One region of the Mesorhizobium sp. M0500 genome, then DNA from elsewhere that is predicted to be linked to it. Evidence: predicted binding sites of a transcription regulator. Region 1 holds the regulator's gene; the other holds the start of a gene.
The links. Region 1 encodes PhoB, which activates phosphate uptake and scavenging genes when phosphate is short. Its sites were predicted from a motif close to TGTCATNNANCTGTCAT; they were not measured.
Positions count from the first base shown of each region.

Region 2: the regulator PhoB is predicted to act here: its motif matches at 2,564-2,580, upstream of olsB (l-ornithine N(alpha)-acyltransferase).

Region 1 covers NZ_JAMYRB010000002.1:141,799-145,446, forward strand. Annotated here, with positions in the region: gene NKI70_RS04430 (ROK family protein) at 1-1,065, shown strand, start outside; gene phoB (phosphate regulon transcriptional regulator PhoB) at 1,075-1,764, opposite strand; gene phoU (phosphate signaling complex protein PhoU) at 1,781-2,488, opposite strand; gene pstB (phosphate ABC transporter ATP-binding protein PstB) at 2,521-3,324, opposite strand; gene pstA (phosphate ABC transporter permease PstA) at 3,321-3,648, opposite strand, start outside.
Region 2 covers NZ_JAMYRB010000006.1:39,810-43,457, forward strand. Annotated here, with positions in the region: gene NKI70_RS13510 (fatty acid desaturase) at 1-324, opposite strand, end outside; gene NKI70_RS13515 (hypothetical protein) at 451-654, opposite strand; gene grpE (nucleotide exchange factor GrpE) at 891-1,526, shown strand; gene olsB (l-ornithine N(alpha)-acyltransferase) at 1,624-2,499, opposite strand; gene NKI70_RS13530 (PAS domain-containing hybrid sensor histidine kinase/response regulator) at 2,650-3,648, opposite strand, start outside.

The DNA.
Region 1 (3,648 bases):
AAGGCAAGTGAGCCCGTTTCGTTGAAACGCGGTCGTCCGCAGGTCGGCCTCGCCCTCAACCCGGAAGCGGCGGCGGTGCTGACCGTGGTGTTGTCGCTGAATTTCCTGTCGGCCGCCATTATCGACTATACGGGACAGGTGGTCGCCGAGGAACAGCGCCGGCTGGACACGCTGACCATGCCGCGCGACGAGCTGATCCGTGAATGCATGGCCATCGTCCGGCGCCGGCTGCAGGATCCAGACCTTGACGTCCGCAGTGTCGCCCGCATCGCCCTGGCGATTCAGGGCATTACCGACTCCCCTGCACGCGCCATGCTGTGGTCGCCGATCACGCCGCAGACCGACATCGCCTTTGCCGACATGCTGGAGGACGAATTCGGCATCCCGGCAACGGTGGAGAACGACTGCAACATGATGGCGGTGGCTTTGCGCTGGCGCAATCCGGATCGCTATCGCGACGACTTCATCGCCATCCTGCTTTCGCATGGCATCGGCATGGGGCTGGTGCTGAAGGGCGAACTGTTCACCGGGACGCATTCCTCGGGTGGCGAATTTGGCCACATGATCCATCGTCCGGGCGGCGCGCTCTGCCGTTGCGGGCGGCGCGGCTGCATCGAGGCCTATGCCGGCAACTACGCCATCTGGCGCAACGCCAGGCAGATGAGCGAAGAAAGCGAACCGATCGCCGACGTCAGCGACGCCGACATGCGAGCACTGGCGGCCCGGGCGCGCGAGAAAGATGGGCCGGAACGCGAGGCCTACCGCAAGGCCGGCGAAGCGCTGGGTTTCGGTCTCGGCTCGCTGTTCGCGCTGATCGATCCGGCACCGGTCGCGATGGTCGGCGCCAGTGCCGCCGCCTTCGATCTGATCGAGCCGGCCATGCGGAAGGCAATCGCCCAGACCGCCGGCGGCCAGCATTCAGGCTCGATCTCCTTCGATACAGAGCCGAACGAATTGCCGCTGATCCGCGAAGGCTGCGCGATGCGGGCGTTAAGCTTCGTCGACCAGGAGATTTTCGCGCCGGGCGCGCAAATGAGGCCCAGCGTCAGAAAGAACGTAGCCTGACCAGGCGGGTCAATCTTCCCTGATCGCATAGCCGGCACCGCGGATGGTGCGGATGACATCCGGCATCCGGCCGTTGTTGACGGCTTTGCGCAGCCGCCCGACATGCACGTCGACGGTGCGTTCGTCGATGTAGATTGTCTCGCCCCAGACATTATCGAGTAACTGGCTGCGCGAGAAGACACGGCCCGGATGCCGCATCATGAACTCGAGCAGCCGGAATTCGGTCGGCCCGAGCCTGATTTCGCTCTTCTTGCGATAGACCCTGTGCGATTCGCGATCGAGCACGATGTCGCCTACCTTCAGCACGCTGGACAGCACTTCCGGCTTGGCGCGCCGCAGCAGCGCCTTGACCCTGGCCATGAATTCCGGTGTCGAAAACGGTTTGACCAGATAGTCGTCGGCGCCGGTCGAAAGACCGCGCACCCGGTCGCTCTCCTCGCCGCGCGCGGTCAGCATGATGATCGGCAGCCGCTCGGTTTCGGGGCGCACCCGCAACCGACGACAGAGCTCGATGCCGGAAACCGCTGGTATCATCCAGTCGAGCACCAAAAGGTCGGGCACATTCTCCTGCAAACGGATCTCGGCTTCGTCGCCGCGTGTCACCACCTCGACCTGGTAGCCTTCGGATTCGAGATTGTAGCGGAGCAGCACACCCAACGGCTCCTCGTCCTCCACCACCATTATGCGTGGTGCGATCATCGGCTGGGCACCCCCATCATGTCACCGGTGCGGACATTGTCGTTTCGTCCTGCTTCGGACGATTGACCGGCAATTGCTCGCCGGTCAGCACATAATACGCATTTTCGGCGATGTTGGTGACATGGTCGCCGATCCGCTCCAGATTCTTGGCGCAGAACAGCAGGTGCGTGCAAGCGGTGATGTTGCGCGGATCTTCCATCATGTAGGTCAAGAGCTCGCGGAACACGGACGTGTATTTGACGTCGATGCGCTCGTCGGCGGCACGCAGCTTGGCCAACGCGGCCGCATCGCCTGCAGCATATTCCTCGATGACACCCTGCACCTGGATGAGAACCAGCTGCGCCATCGCGTCGATGGAATGCGACAGGTCCCGCGGCGTGGCGCTGAGGCCGACCGCACTCACGCGCTTGGCGATATTCTTGGCAAGATCGCCGATGCGTTCGAGGTCGCCCGCCATGCGGATCGCTCCGACCACATGGCGAAGATCGTGGGCCATCGGCTGGCGTTTGGCGATCAGGGTTATGGCGCGGTCGTCCAGTTCGCGTTGACGCGCATCCATGATGGCGTCGTCGGAAACGACGCGTTGCGCCAGCACGTTGTCGGAATTCAACAGGGCCTTGGTCGCCCCGCCGACCATCGAACCGGCGAGGTCGGCCATGTCGCGGATCAGCTTGCTGATCTGCTCGAGATCCTCGTCGAAAGAAGCGACTGTGTGTTCGCCCATGGTCCTGTCCTCATATGCATGATCGGAACGGCTCAGCCGAAGCGGCCAGTGATGTAGTCCTGCGTGCGCTTCTCGCGGGGCGACGTGAAGATCTTCTCGGTCCGGTCGAACTCGACCAGTTCACCCAGATACATGAAGGCGGTCTGGCGCGACACGCGCGCCGCCTGCTGCATGTTGTGGGTGACGATGACGATCGTGTAGTCGGCTTGCAATTCGTCGATCAGTTCCTCGATCTTGGCAGTCGACAGCGGGTCGAGGGCCGAAGCCGGTTCGTCGAGCAGAATGACTTCCGGCTTCACGGCCACGGTGCGGGCGATACAGAGCCGCTGCTGCTGGCCGCCAGATAGGCTCAAGCCGCTGGCGTTGAGCTTGTCCTTGACCTCGCTCCACAGCGCGGCGCGCTTCAACGCCTGTTCGACGCGGCCGTCCATCTCGGACTTGCCGAGGTTCTCGTAGAGCCTGACGCCGAAGGCGATGTTCTCGTAGATCGACATCGGGAACGGCGTCGGCTTCTGGAACACCATGCCGATCTTGGTCCTGAGGAGGTTGAGATCCTGCGACCGGTCGAGAATGTTCTTGCCGTCGAGCAGCACCTGGCCCTCGGCCGTCTGTTTTGGGTAGAGCTCATAGATGCGGTTGAACACACGCAGCAGCGTCGATTTCCCGCAGCCCGAAGGGCCGATGAAGGCCGTGACACTGCGCTCAGGCAGCGACAGGCTGATGTCCTTCAGCGCCTTGCTCTGGCCGTAGTAGAAGTTGAGATTCTTGACCTCGATCTTCGTCTTCTCGGCGACCGTTTCGGCCATCGTCATGTCTGGGGACAACATCTGTGTCATCTGTCCTCTCTGCGTCCGGTAAGGCTGCGGGCGAGGATGCTCAAGCCCAGAACCGTCAGGGTGATTATGAGTGCGCCGGTCCACGCCAGTTGCTGCCATTCCTCGTAAGGGCTGAGAGCGAACTGGAAGATGGTCACCGGCAGGCTGGCCATCGGCGCGTTGATATTGCTGCTCCAGAACTGGTTGTTGAGCGCGGTGAAGAGCAGCGGCGCCGTCTCGCCGGAAATGCGTGCTATCGCCAGCAATATGCCGGTGACGATGCCGGACAATGCGGCGCGGTAGGCGACCGAACGGATCACCACCCAGCGTGGCGCGCCGATCGCG
Region 2 (3,648 bases), on a different contig from region 1:
GTAGGGCGTCAGCGTCAGCACGCCAAGCACGCGGCCGATCCAGTCGTCGGCATAGCGGTTGGCAAAGAAGGAGCCGTGGCCGCAATCGTGCTGGATCATGAAGATACGCACCAGAAAGCCGGCTGCCGGAAGGATGAGGACCAGACCCCACCAATGGCCATAGGCATAAGCGGCTGAGGACAGTGCCCACAGCGTGGCGAAGGGGATGAGGGTGATGGCGAGTTCGACGGCGCTGCGACGCCTGTCGGGCTTTTTATAGCGCGACAGGATCTTCAACCAGGCGCGCTTGCTGTTTGCCACAGCTTCGGGGGAAATCATGTTCATCATGAAACATAGGCGGAGCGGCGCGCTGCCGCAAGGCGGAGATCACGCAAAGTTACTGCGGGTAAATGTCGCGCGATGGCGAGGAATTGCGGCCGCAATCGCAGGTCGCGTTGCTTGCGACGGTGTCTACCGACGGCGCCCGCCTGCGACCACCTTGGCTTCGACGCCGTCCAGGCGGTCGAGCAATTCCTTCAGACGGTCGGGAATATCGGACTCCGTGCGGAAGGCCGGCAAGGTGCGCAGAAAGCGCTTGGTCGCCTCGGTGCCGAGCTGGCGCCGGATATCGGCGGCGAGCCCGTCGCGTTTTTCGCCATTCCTGCGGGGCATCATCCAAAATCCTGTGTCGGCTTCGAAACTCTTCCAAGGGAGGAATGGTTCCCGCATTGTAGTATGCTGGCAAGCAAAGCCGTCGGGTACGGTAAAGTTTGAATTAAAATCGAAAGGTATGCGCCGTCCGCCATCAAGCCGCGGCAGCGGCTGCAGTAGCGCTTGCCCCTTGATTTTTGGCCGCTAAACCTCGATATCGGGCGCAAATCCACACCATTCGAAAATGACGGGAAACGGCGATGAGCGACCAGGCAAAAGACGAACGCGCGCCCGATGAAGCCGAGAAGACCGAGGCTGGCGCGGAGCCAAGGGAAGGTGGCGTCGACGGCGACTATGAAGCGCTTGTCCGGCTTCTGAAGGAAAACGAAGAGCTGAAGGATCGCGCACTGCGCGTCGCGGCCGACATGGAGAACTTGCGTCGCCGCACCGCCCGCGACGTCCATGATGCGCGCGCCTATGCGGTTGCCAATTTTGCCCGCGACATGCTTTCGGTGTCAGACAATCTGCGCCGTGCGCTGGATGCCATCCCGGAGGAGGCCAAGGCGTCGGGCGATGCCGGCTTCAAGGCGCTGATCGACGGCGTCGAGATCACCGAGCGCGCCATGCTGTCGGCGCTGGAACGCCACGGCGTGAAGAAGCTTGAGCCCGAGGGCGAGAAATTCGATCCGAATTTCCACCAGGCGATGTTCGAGGTGCCCAATCCCGACGTACCGGCCAACACGGTCGTGCAAGTCGTGCAGCCCGGCTATTCGATCGGCGAGCGTGTTCTGCGGCCGGCCATGGTCGGCGTCGCCAAGGGCGGCCCCAAGCATGTCGCAAGCGAAGCGCCAGTGGAGCCGGGGCCGGTCAACGAGCAGGCTGAGAAAGATGCGTGAATGGTGAATGGTTAGTAGTGAATGGTGAGTAGTGAGTAGCCAATTGCTGCTCCAGCAGTCAGTGCTATGTTCTATTCACTATTCACTATTCACTACTTCAGGCCGCAAACCGCTGCGCTTCTCCGCCATAATAATTGACGTAGCGGGCACCGATCTCCTTGACCGGCATAACCACGAACACGTCGACCGTCGAGAATTCACGATCAATGACGCAACCGTCGCCGATGCGCGCGCCGACGCGCAGATAGCCCTTGACCAGCGGCGGCATCGCGGCGATCGCCGCCTTGGTATTGACGGCCTCGATCGGCATCAGATCCATGGAACAATAGCGCCCGGCGACGGCGCGCACGTCCCAGGATGAATTCGTCCGGGAGTGGTGGGCGAGATAGGTCAGCGCCTCCGCATGTGCCGCAGGCACGGTGCCGTGGAACGACGCGCAGCCGGTCATCACGCCGATGCCGTAGTGGTTGATGTAGGCCCAGATGCCTTGCCACAGCGCCTCGATGGTGCGCTTCGAGCGGTATTCCGGCAGAACGCAGGAGCGGCCGAGCTCGAGGAAGCGCTGGCCGGGATGCCGCGCGATCAGCTTGGTCAGCTCGAATTCACCTTCGGAATAGAAACCGCCGGCGGCCGCGGCAATCTCCTGCCGCAGCAGGCGGTAGGTGCCGACGATGCGGCGATGCTCGGGGCCGGAAAGCGAAGTATCGAAGACCAGCAGATGATCGCAGACGGGATCGAAGCGGTCGGCATCGCGGCGGTCCTGCATCTGAAACAGGTCCTTCCTGGCGCCAAGCTCGTCGTAGAACACCCGGTAGCGCACTTCCTGCGCGGCAGCGATCTCGGCCTCGTTGCGGGCGAGCCGCACTTCGAGATTGCCGATGCGGCCGAGCGATGCGCCTTTTATGACGGCATCGGCGTTCCGGCCGACGAGCAAAGGCCCGCTGGCGTTCGGCCGAGCATCACATTCCGGCATGACTGTATGCACGAGTGATTCTCCTTCGAGCCATCCCTCTTGGCACGGGGATACGGTGTAGAGTGCAACAGGATTGTGACAGTACCGTGATACGGCTCTGCGGGCAATACTTCGTCGGCTGGGCAATCTATCAACCGTCTATGTTGTGCCTCAGGCGGCCGCTTGCCCTTCGACCGCATGAACCAGGGCATCGGGGTCGAGCGGCTTGGTGACGAAGCCGCTGGCACCGTGAGCGAGCACGGCGTGGCGGGTCTTTTCCTGGCTGTCGGCCGACAGCACCATGATCGGCACCGGCGGCACCGCGGTCTCCTCCTCATGGCGGCGGATGGCGGCGATGGCGTCCAGACCGTCCATGACAGGCATGTGCAAGTCCATCAGCACCACGTCGTAGCGGTGCTTGTGGCCGGTGCTGATGACCGCCTCGACCGCGGCCTTGCCGTTGCCGACCACTTTCACGCGATGCCCGGCCTTCAGCAGCGTGGCGCGGGCCAGCATGGCGTTGATGTCGTTGTCCTCGGCGATCAGCACCGACAGGCCCTGCTGGCGGGCGCCAATGGCGTGCCCCGCCTGCGCGCCGCGCCTTTGCAGTTGCGGCTCGGCGATGACCGGTGCATGGCTGGTCAAAAGCACGCGCAGCAATGTCTCGCCGCGCACCGGCCTCGCAAGGAAGGTGGCGTAACCATTGGCACGGAACTCGCCAAGCATGCCGCGGTCGGTCGGCGCGATCAGCGTCACTGCCTCGCAATCGGCAAATCCGCTCTGGCGCAGGCGCCTGAGCAGCCTGCCGTCGCTTTGCTCCATGGCAGCATCGATCAGAAGCACGTCACAGCCCTCGGCGAAAGCGGTGGCCTGGGCGGCGGCGGTGGCCAGATCGACCGTGCCGCCATTGGCGCGAATGGTGCGGGCGAGGGCTTCGGCCTCGACCAGGTTCTTCGACACGATCACCGCATGCCGGCCCGACAGCGCGTCCTGGCGGATCTGCGGCGCCTCGACGGCGGAAATAGCGGGAATATCGAAGACGAATTCGGACCCCTGGCCAAGCCGGCTCGACACAGAGATAGTGCCGCCCATGGCGGTCACCAGGCGCTTGGAAATGGCGAGACCGAGGCCGGCACCGCCATGCGCACGGGTCGAGGTGCCGTCAGCCTG